Candidatus Pseudothioglobus singularis PS1: one gene and its partner. The protein of the gene in region 1 interacts with the protein of each later gene in a pairwise test. Links are inferred from orthologs where the notes say so. Each region holds a gene or a part of one and is shown on either strand. Other genes may lie near its edges. The genes, in order: eno and rpe.

What was found.
Region 2: the proteins of eno (region 1) and rpe interact in binary tests that used the Escherichia coli proteins (3 or more experiments, as listed by UniProt). The link is inferred for Candidatus Pseudothioglobus singularis PS1 from one-to-one orthologs.

The regions. Positions count from the first base shown.
Region 1 is NZ_CP006911.1:1,214,129-1,217,390, forward strand. The notes cover bases 298-3,262. They hold eno (phosphopyruvate hydratase), read left to right. Parts: upstream 298-1,122; coding sequence 1,123-2,403; downstream 2,404-3,262. Other genes in these bases: dnaJ (molecular chaperone DnaJ), read left to right, coding at 298-1,049; W908_RS06175 (HlyC/CorC family transporter), read left to right, coding at 2,483-3,262. Outside these bases: more of dnaJ, read left to right, coding at 1-297. UniProt on the Escherichia coli protein: Catalyzes the reversible conversion of 2-phosphoglycerate (2-PG) into phosphoenolpyruvate (PEP). It is essential for the degradation of carbohydrates via glycolysis.
Region 2 is NZ_CP006911.1:24,128-31,947, forward strand. What follows is about bases 3,806-6,553. They hold rpe (ribulose-phosphate 3-epimerase), read right to left. Parts: upstream 5,643-6,553; coding sequence 4,968-5,642; downstream 3,806-4,967. Other genes in these bases: W908_RS00130 (O-acetylhomoserine aminocarboxypropyltransferase/cysteine synthase family protein), read right to left, coding at 3,806-4,856; gpmI (2,3-bisphosphoglycerate-independent phosphoglycerate mutase), read right to left, coding at 5,654-6,553. Outside these bases: W908_RS00115 (long-chain-fatty-acid--CoA ligase), read right to left, coding at 1-461; W908_RS00120 (3-hydroxyacyl-CoA dehydrogenase/enoyl-CoA hydratase family protein), read right to left, coding at 473-2,767; W908_RS00125 (alpha/beta fold hydrolase), read right to left, coding at 2,764-3,555; more of W908_RS00130, read right to left, coding at 3,555-3,805; more of gpmI, read right to left, coding at 6,554-7,180; redox-regulated ATPase YchF, read right to left, coding at 7,193-7,820. UniProt on the Escherichia coli protein: Catalyzes the reversible epimerization of D-ribulose 5-phosphate to D-xylulose 5-phosphate.

The DNA of each region.
Region 1 (3,262 bases):
CCAAAATAAAAAAAGCCTATAAGCGCCTTGCTATGAAATATCATCCAGATCGTAATGCGGATGACAAGGTTGGTGCAGAAAAAAAATTTAAGGAAGTCCGTAAAGCTTATGACGTTATCTCAAATCCGCAAAAAAGATCAGCCTATGATCAATTTGGGCATGCAGGTGTAGAACAAGGTGGACAAGGCTTTGGTGGTGGTAACCCATTCGGTGGTGCTGGAGGTTTTGGTGACATTTTTGGAGATATTTTTGGTGGTGGCAATTCAAAACCAGACAACAGAGGCTCAGACCTTCGATATGATTTAGAAATTGATTTAAAACAAGCTGCTGATGGCGATACAGTCAAAATAAGAGTCCCAAAAAATGATACCTGTGATACATGCTCTGGAAGCGGCGCAAAACCTGGAACTTCTGTTAAAACTTGTGGAAATTGTCGTGGAACAGGTCAAACGACTATGCAACAAGGTTTTTTCGCTGTCCAGCGTCCTTGCAATCAATGTAATGGGTCTGGTGAAAAAATTGAATCTCCTTGTGGAACCTGTCGTGGTCAGGGCGTTGTTAGGAATCAAAAAACTCTGTCTGTAAAAATTCCAGCAGGTGTAGACACTGGTAATCGAATAAGACTCAGTGGTGAGGGTGAGGCTGGCTTGCGTGGTGGCCCTCATGGAGATCTATATGTTCAAATTCATATCAAAGAGCATGCTATATTTGAGCGTGATGGGAATGATTTGTATTGCGAAGTTCCAATTGATTTTGCAACCTCAGCACTTGGTGGGTCAATTGAAGTGCCTACACTCAAAGGCAAGCTAAAAATTAACGTTCCAGCAGGCACACAAACCTCTAAACTTTTTAGGTTGAGAGGTAAAGGCATGCCAGCAATGAGGCATAGTGGTTCTGGTGATTTACTGTGCCAAGTCAAAGTTGAAACTCCTGTCAATTTAAACTCCAAACAAAAGAAGTTATTAAAAGACTTTTCAAACTCTTGTGAGGCCAAGCATCACCCTGAGTCTGACTCATTTTTTGGTAAAATGAAATCATTCTTTGATTAACTCTGAAACAATTTGTAACAAAGAATCAATTGTCCAACTATAAAATTTCTTTTTTTAACTTACAAATCTCAAGATGAAGATTCAAAAAATTAATGCGCGTGAAGTATTAGATTCAAGAGGAAATCCTACTGTTGAAGCTGATGTAACCTTAACTAATGGCATTGTTGGTCGAGCCATCGTCCCTTCAGGAGCTTCAACAGGCCAAAGAGAGGCTTTAGAGCTTAGAGATGGTGACAAAAATCGCTACCTTGGTAAAGGCGTTCTTAAAGCAGTTAAATTTATAAATACCGAGATAAATTCTGCTCTTCAAGATTTAGAAGTATCAAACCAAAAAATGATTGATCAGACAATGATTGATTTAGATGGCACAGAAACAAAATCCAGACTTGGTGCAAACTCAATACTAGCAGTATCTCTTGCGTGCGCCAAGGCAAATGCTAAATCCCAAAACCAATCTTTATTTCGTTCATTTAATTTTTCAAATTCTTTTCAATTACCTGTTCCAATGATGAACATTATTAATGGAGGTGAACATGCCAATAATAGTGTTGATATTCAAGAATTTATGATTATTCCGGCAGGTGCTCCCAGCTTCAAAGAGGCGCTTCGGTATGGCACTGAAATTTTTCATCATTTAAAAGCTGTCCTTGATAAAAAAGGGCTTAATACTGCTGTGGGTGATGAAGGCGGCTTTGCACCTGATTTGAAATCTAATGAAGAAGCGCTAGAGGTCATTATTAAGGCAATTAAAAGTGCTGGATATACTCCTGGAAAAGATATTTTTATTGGCATTGATGCAGCAAGCTCTGAGTTTTATAAAGATGGAACTTACAATTTAAAATCAGAAGGTTTAAAGTTAACAAATAGTGAGTTTGTTGATTATCTTGTATCATGGGTCAAAAAATACCCAATTATCTCAATTGAAGACGGTATGGATGAAAATGACTGGGAGGGCTGGGAAATGCTTACTCATAGATTGGCAAATTCTGTTCAACTGGTTGGTGATGATCTTTTTGTAACTAATAGTGAGATTCTTGCAAAAGGAATTGATAATAATATCGCAAACTCAATACTTATTAAAGTAAATCAAATTGGTACGCTTACTGAAACGTTTGACGCGATGAAGATGGCGCTTGAGGCAAATTACACGTGTGTGATGTCGCACAGAAGTGGTGAAACTGAAGATACAACAATCGCTGATCTGGCAGTTGCGACAAGTTGTGGTCAGATTAAAACAGGATCCTTGTCTCGCTCTGACAGATTAGCGAAATATAATCGCCTTCTCAGGATTGAAGAGGAATTAGGAAGCATGGCGGTCTATCCTGGCCTTAATGCTTTTGATAATTTACGATAGTAGGCATACCTGCTTGTTTTAGTCCATTAAGTTGATTTAAGGTTAAAATATAACCTCATTGACTATTTTGGGTGACTGATTGGAATCACTGTCGACTTTTTGGCTAAGTTTTATACTTTTTATTCTTATTATTGCTTCGGCATTCTTTTCCGCATCAGAAACTTCGATGATGGCGCTCAATCGCTATCGACTCAAAGCTCTAAGTGCAAAGAATAATGCTCAAGCCAAAAGAGTAGAGAAACTTCTAAACAAAATTGATTACTTGATTGGAGGTATTTTACTTGGCAATAACTTTGTCAACATACTTGCAGCAAGTATTGCAACTCTTCTCTCTTTAAAATTATTTGGAGAGGGCTCAGTCATCGTTGCCTCATTAGTTCTGACTTTGGTCATTCTAGTATTTGCAGAAAATACGCCAAAGACTTTTGCAGCCAAAAATCCTGAAAAAATTGCATTACCTGCGTCTTGGATATTAGAGATACTGATAAAAATTTTCAAGCCTCTAATCTATCTAATATCGATCATCTCTAAATTTATTTTAAAGCTACTTGGACTTAAAAATGTTAGTAAAGATATTTTAAATTCTGAAGAGCTCAGAATGGCTGTCAAAGATTCAAAATCGCAAATGTCAAAGAATTATCAGAGCATGTTGCTCAATATTATTGATCTTGAAAAAGTTAAAGTTGAGGATATTATGATTCCGCACCATGAGTTAGTTAGTGCCGATGCCAATGATGATGAAGAATTATTTGAGCAATTTAAACGAATTCAACACAACCGTCTACTTCTTTTTGAAGGATCAGAAAACAATATTATTGGAACAATACATATGAGAGATATACTCAATATCTATGCCAAA
Region 2 (7,820 bases), 1.2 Mb from region 1 along the record:
ATTGCTTCACTGGAGACGTCCGGCTGTGAGCTGGCAAAAGAATCATTTATTACAACTATCTTTGGACTAACTGAGGCTATAGCTAGTGCCTCTGAGGCAACACTATAAAGCTCTCTATCAACAAAGAGCATTTTTGCATTGCTATCATCAAAAATATAAGCGATAGTTGGAGCGTCAAGCCTGATATTTATCGTGTTTAGAATTGCACCCGCCATAGGAATTGAAAAATGTGACTCAAACATTTCTGGTGTATTGAATGCGAGCACTGAAACGGTGTCTCCTGGCATGACACCATGACCATTTAGACTGGAGGCAATTCGAACACACCTCTCTCTAGATTCTCTCCAGGTATAAGACCTATTTTCATAGAGAACAGACTGATGCTCTCCGTAGATATCTGCAGTTCTATGTAAAAAAGAGATAGGAGTAAGGGGTACAAAATTAGCAGGATTTTTATTCATAGCCTTAACTGTTAATTTCTTAGAGTAACGCCATTATCTAGCATGGACACAATTCTTGCTTGAGTTTCTTGAGTTTGCGCAAGAGTGATAAAAGAAGAGCGCTCAGCATCTAAAATTTCCTGTTCAGAAAAAACAGTGCCTGCTGGGCAGTCACCTCCAGACATTATTCGGCCAATCTCGGTTCCAACAGTGACATCATGCGGTGTAAGCATTCCTTTTTTGTTGTTAACCTCAAGCCATTCTAGCATTTCTTTGAAGTGCTCAGCGCCTGATAAGGCAAGTGGGCTCCTTTGGCTAGCTTTTTTTGTGTCGTCAAGTTTTGAAAGGGCAATATTTAAAATTCGATCACGATTCATCTGAAATACATCATCAGCCCTTCGCATAGCTAATGCATCAGCCTCTTGAGGCGAGTTAGCTTTTCTACCCAGGCCTATATTCATAAATGATTTCCAAGCCCCTTTTTGCGTATCGTTTAATTTTTCAGTCCATCGATAAAGCATTTCTTTACACCCACCTCCTGCTGGCACAACTCCAACAAAAGACTCAACTAGGCCCATCACAGAGTTGGCGTGGCTTACTACATGGTCAGCATGCAACACAACTTCAAATCCACCTCCGATAGACATACCCACTGGCGCAGCAATAACAGGAAGTTTCGAGTCTCTCATTTGAAGCATTGTATTTTGAAAATAGGTAAGAAAGGCATCAAGCCCATCGAAATCATTTTTTTCAAAGCATTCTCTAACACTCCAAAGGCTAACACCACAAGAAAAATGCTGAAAGTCATTGTGTACTATTACACCTCTAAGTCCTTTTTTCTCTGAGTAAGTAACTGCTTCAGAAATCATATCTAAGCTTTGACTGTCAAGTGCATTTGCTTTTGAATGAAACTCGACTATGGCCGCACCCTCATATTCAAACCAACTAGCAGACTCATTAACATTGATGGGCACTAGTGTTTGTCTTGCTTCAGAGAACCTAAGAACACCTTTTGGCCTAACAATTGGGCTAAGCTTTCCAGATGGAGATAGAACACTTAAGACTGAATTGGTAGTATTATAAAACTTATTGTTTAAGCTACTTAAAAGGAAGTCAGGTACATCTTTGCCGCTTTTTTTAAGCCTGTTGACCAAGTAATCGATACCTATCTCATCAATAAGTTCAAATGGCCCTTTAACCCAGTTATAGCCAAGCTTCATAGCATCATCAATTTGGGCAAGATCTTCAGTAACTTCTGGCACTAATGAGGCTGCATAGCATAAAGTCTCAGAGAGAACCTCCCAAATGAAGAGGCCGTATTTACTTTCATCGCTGATAATTGCAGTTACACCAACTTTTTCCGCCTTTTCCAACAAAGGTGTTTTCAGTCTCTCATGATCAACATAGTCTCCACTTAAAAAGTCGATAACCTTTTTTTCATCTCCAGCCTGCTTATAAAAACCCTGTTCATTTTTATTCCCAGTTTGGCCATTAGCAATCATGTTAGAGACGAACTCTATTGGCGATGCGAATTTATGAAAAGCATCGTTTTCGGGCAAGATATTTTCCAGGCTTTTTGCAACATCAGCCATAAGGTCGATGCCAATCAAGTCATAAAGTCCAAATACTCCAGTTTTGGGTAAACCAAGGGGCCTTCCAAAAAAAGCATCCGCTTCTATTGGGGAGAGATTATATTTAAATGCCTTATGAAGGGCGCACTGAATTGCAAAAACACCAACTCGATTTGCAAGAAAGCCAGGCGTATCGAGACAAGGGACAACCCCCTTTCCAAGCATCGTTTCACAAAATACATCAAGTGTGTCCATAACGTCTTGTCTAGTTTGCTCACCTCGAACTAGTTCTAGAAGTCTCATGAAGCGAACTGGATTAAAAAAATGAGTAATTGCAAAACGCTCACAAAAGCTTTTTGGCATGCCTTCAGTCAGAAGACTAATCGGAATAGTAGAGGTATTAGAAGTGATTATAGTAGAGTCTTTACAGCTTTCATTAAGCTGCCGATAGAGCGCTTGTTTTATATCAAGCCTTTCTACAACAGCTTCAGCAATCCAGTCACAATTTTTGAGTTCATCAAAATGATCTCTGGTGTTTCCAAGATTAATAAGCTGTTCGGCCTCTTTGCTCATAATCCCTGGCATATCTGGGTCTTTGAGCCTTTGAAGGCCTCTCTCCGCCAAGCTGTTAACATTATCGCTATCAGAAGGAAGATCAAGAAGCCACACCTCTATGCCAGCGTTTGCTACTTGGCCAGCAATACCAGCCCCCATTGTTCCGGCGCCAATGACGCCAACTTTTTTAATTTTATTCATGAGCTTGTTTTTAAAATGAATGTTTTAATAGCATCTAAAGTACTCTTTGGCGACTCTATAGGGAGCATATGTCCAGCACCAGAAATGGTTGTTGTCTTTGCACCCAGCAGCTCTGCTAACTCTAGTCCAAATTTGTAAGGAGTATTTTTATCTTCAGTTGCCAGAATTACATTTGAGGGCACTTTAATTGCTTTTGCACAGTTAGCTCCATTTTTGTAGTTATTGCAAGCCAAGAGGTCTTCAGCTAATGGATTCTTTGACATGATTTGTCGTCCAATACCTATCGGCTGCATTCCAGGAATGGCACTACTGCCTGAATGAGATAGAGATCCAAAGCCCCATTTCAAAAGCATCTCAGCAGCTTCTTCCGTATTTTTTTTGGCAGTTTCGACTAGAGACTCGTTAACAGGAATTGCCGAGGCGCTAGCAACTGCTGTTAGGGATTTTATCTTTTCTCCCAGTAACGTTGCAGCTTCTAAAGCAACAAGAAAGCCCTGAGAGTGACCTACAAGATGTACAGATTCTGCACCAGAATGATTGATAGCTTTCACAAGCCATTTACCCATGCTCTCTATTGACTTTAGGGGCTCTCCTTCTGACAGGCTGTGACCTGGAAAGTCAGGCGCAAATACTGAGTAACCATGAAAGGCAAACCATCTTGACTGAAGAGCCCATGATCTATGATCTAGCCCACTTCCATGAACAAAAACCACTGTCGGTTTTTTTGGGTCAAAAGCACATCCTCCAGTTGCTGCAAATATATTTACTCCCTCAACAACAATGTTCATTATGAAGTTGTCTTTTCTACTGCCTTAAGGCCGATTTTAAAATCATTAATAATATCTGAAACAGACTCTATTCCAACTGAAACTCGAATTAAGTCAGGACTAGTGCCTGAAGCCTTCATCGCTTCATCATCAAGGCGAGAGTGAGTTGTGCTAGCTGGATGCAAAACCAAAGTTCTAGAATCACCAACATTTGCTAAATTTGAAGATAATTTAAGAGCATTAATGAATGCTGCTCCACCCTCTCTTCCTCCTTTAACACCGAAGCATAGCATTGATCCAGCACCATTAGGGAAAAGTGCTTTTGCAATTTCATAGGTAGGATTTTCGGGCAAGTCAGGATGATTAACCCACATAACTGCGGATTGCTCAAGAAGCCATTTTGCAAGTTTTAGCGCATTTTTTACATGTTGATTCATTCGCAGACTAAGGGTTTCAATTCCTTGGAGAAGTAAGAACGCACTATGAGGACTCATTGCAGGGCCAAAGTCACGCATAGACTCAGCTCTAATTTTCATTGAAAGAGCTGACGGTCCAAACTCCTCCCAGAAGTTTATTCCATGAAATGGCTCGTATGGAGTAGTGAGGACAGGGTGTTTCTTAGAGGAGCCCCAGTCAAAAGCTCCGCCATCAACAATGACTCCTCCAACGGCAACACCATGACCCCCCATCCACTTAGTCACAGAGTGAACTACAACATCAACGCCATGATCAAAAGGTTTACAAAGGATAGGCGTTGAAAAAGTTGCATCAACTATGAGCGGCAAGCTATTTTGATGAGCTATTTTTGAAATTTTTGGAAGATCTGAAACCTCAAGCCCAGGGTTGCCAATCGATTCACAAAAAATAAGTTTTGTATTTTCTTGAATGGCAGATTTAAGAGCTTTTTCATCATTAATAGAAACAAAAGTGCAATCAATGTTAAACCGTTTAAGTGTGTGTTTAAGAAGGGTCGCTGTTGACCCATAAATTTGTGAGGCGCTTACAATATGATCACCAGCTGAACATAAGCTTACAAATGTTACAAACAGGGCGCTCATTCCAGAAGCCGTACAGATTGCTCCAACGCCCCCTTCAAGTGCAGCAATTCTCTGTTCTAAAACAGCCACTGTTGGATTAGTCATACGGCTATATATGTGACCACCTTTTTCTATGTTAAAGAGTGCAGCGGCATCATCTACAGTTTCGAAGACATAAGATGTTGTTTGGTAAACCGGGACGGCGCGACTACCAAACGAAGGGTCTGGTTGATACCCAGTGTGAAGCGAAATAGTTTCAGGCCCAAAAAAGGAAGACTTACCCATAAGCAATAGTTTTAGAAAACAAACCAATATTTTCTCACAACTAATTGTAGAGTTGTTTTGAAATTACGCGAATTTACTTTCGAAAATTGAAAGCTTTAAGCGAATAAAAAGCTACTTTGCTAAAGCCAGCTCTGAGCGCATTTCATCAATTGTCGCTTTGTAGTTTTCAGTATTAAAAATAGCAGACCCTGCAACAAATGTATCAGCACCGGCAGAGGCTATTTCTTTAATGTTGTCAATCTTAACTCCGCCATCAATCTCAAGCCTTGTTGCCAGGCCATGAGAGTCAATTAGTTTTCTGACAGCTTTTAATTTTTCTAGAGTATGAGGGATAAAAGATTGTCCTCCAAAGCCTGGATTAACGGACATTAGCAGCACCATATCGAGTTGTTCAATTGTATGCTCTAGATAGTGAAGAGGTGTGGCTGGATTAAAAACTAGTCCAGCTTTACAGCCGCTTTCTTTAATCAGGCCAATCGTACGGTCAACATGATCTGAAGCTTCAGGATGAAAGGTGATATACGAGGCGCCAGCACTAGCAAAGTCAGGGATGATTCTGTCCACAGGTTTGACCATGAGATGGACGTCAATTGGTGCAGTTACACCATGGCTTCTTAACGCTTCACAAACTAAAGGGCCAATTGTTAGATTGGGTACATAATGATTGTCCATCACATCAAAATGCACTATATCAGCACCCGCAACTAAAACGTTATCAACCTCTTCGCCAAGTTTGGCAAAATCTGCAGAGAGAATTGAAGGCGCAATAAAATTGTCTTGTTTCATGATTATCTCCGTTACTCAATTAAAAGGTTTTGGCCAGACATCTCAGCGGGTTGTTTAATGTCCATGAGGGCTAAAAGTGTTGGTGCCAAGTCTGCAAGTGTACCAAGATGTGGCCCCAGTAGTGAGGCTTTCTTTTTTCCAATATAAATTAATGGCACTGGATTTGTGGTGTGAGCAGTATGGCTCTTCTGAGTATTAGAGTCAACCATCTGCTCTGCATTTCCATGGTCAGCAGTGATCAAAATCTCAGTAGCATTCTCTGAGGCCACTTTGTATATTTTGCCGAGACAATTGTCAACCGCTTCTACAGCTTTAATAGCAGCATCTAGATTACCAGTATGGCCAACCATATCAGTATTGGCAAAGTTACATACAATTAGCTTATATTTGTTTTCTTCTAGCGCAGAAATAAGATTATCGGTAAGCTCATATACGCTCATTTCTGGCTGAAGGTCATATGTTTTGACATTGGGCGATTGAATGAGCCTTCTATCTTCTCCAGGCAGGATTTCTTCCTCGCCACCATTAAAGAAAAAAGTAACATGAGCATATTTTTCTGTTTCAGCAATCCTTAGTTGATTGAATCCAGAGCTAGAGACACAGTCACCAAGGGTATTTTTAACTGAAATTGGCGGATAAGCACACTCTAGATTAAGGTCTTTTTTATATTCTGTTAGACAAATAAAATTGCACTTCACAAAATGTTTTCGGCTAAACTCATCAAATGCTCTAGAGGTAAGAGCAAGCGTTATTTCTCTTGCTCTGTCTGCTCGGTAATTCATAAAGATTACAAGGTCATCTTGATTGATTTTAACGGCCTCACCAATTGATGTTGGAGCTATAAACTCATCATTTTCACCTAATTTATATGCCTGTTGAATGGCCTCTATTGCGCTCTCTGAAGAGCGCTCAGCCTTCTCTCCAGAAATTAAATCATAAGCCTGAGCAACCCTCTCCCATCTGTTATCTCTATCCATTGCATAAAAGCGGCCAACTACTGAGACGATTCTTCCAACATTTGTTTCTGAAATTTTAGATTCTAGTTGTTCGATATATTTTGAGGCGCTGTTTGGCGGGGTATCACGACCATCGGTAAAGACATGAAAATAAACTTGGTTACAGTTTTTTTGTTTGGCAAGCTCAAGTGCTGCAAAAATATGATTTTGATGAGAGTGAACGCCGCCATCCGATAATAAGCCAAGAATGTGGACAGCTTTATTGTTTTGAGACGCCAGCTCTAGAGCTTTACAAAGAGTTTTATTGTTAAAAAATTCACCAGAGTCGATGTCATTGTCAATTCTAGTAAAGTCTTGTTCAATAATTCTTCCAGATCCAATTGTTAGGTGACCTACTTCAGAGTTTCCCATTTGACCTATAGGCAGACCAACGCTTTCTCCGGAAGTTCCAATAAGTGTATTAGGATAGTTTTTTATAAAGAGATCCCAGTTTGGCGTTTTTGCTAGAGCAATAGCATTATTTGCAGAATTACTTGAATAGCCCCATCCGTCAAGAATTAGAAGTAATTTTGTATTTTTCATTTGTGAGGACACTTAAACATTAAATAAGAAGTGAACAACATCTCCATCTTTAACAACATATTCTTTTCCTTCAGAGCGTAACTTGCCAGCGTCTTTAGCTCCTTTTTCGCCCTGATTTTCTATAAAGTCATTGTAAGAGATTGTTTCAGCGCGAATAAAGCCCTTTTCAAAGTCTCCATGTATTTTACCTGCGGCCGCTGGCGCAGAATCTCCAATATTAATTGTCCAGGCCCTAACTTCTTTGGGCCCAGCTGTAAAATATGTGTGCAGTCCAAGGAGCTTATAGCCCGCTTTGATTAAGCGATCGAGTCCAGACTCAGTCTGTCCCATTTCGTCTAAAAAACCTTGTTTGTCTTCCTCTTCAAGTTCTGCAATTTCAGCCTCAATATCTGCACACACCGATACAACTTGGCTTCTCTCTTTGGACGCATAATTAGTCAAAGCTGTTAGATGTGCATTATTTTCAAATCCATCCTCATTGACATTAGCAACATACAGGACAGGTTTGAACGTGAGAAGCTGAAGTCCTTTTGCAAGCTTGTCTTCATCTTCATTGAGATCTAGTGATCTAACAGCTAAACCCTCTTCAAGTATTGGCAGAATTTTTTCAAGCAGGTTTTTTAAAGGTAAGCCTTCTTTT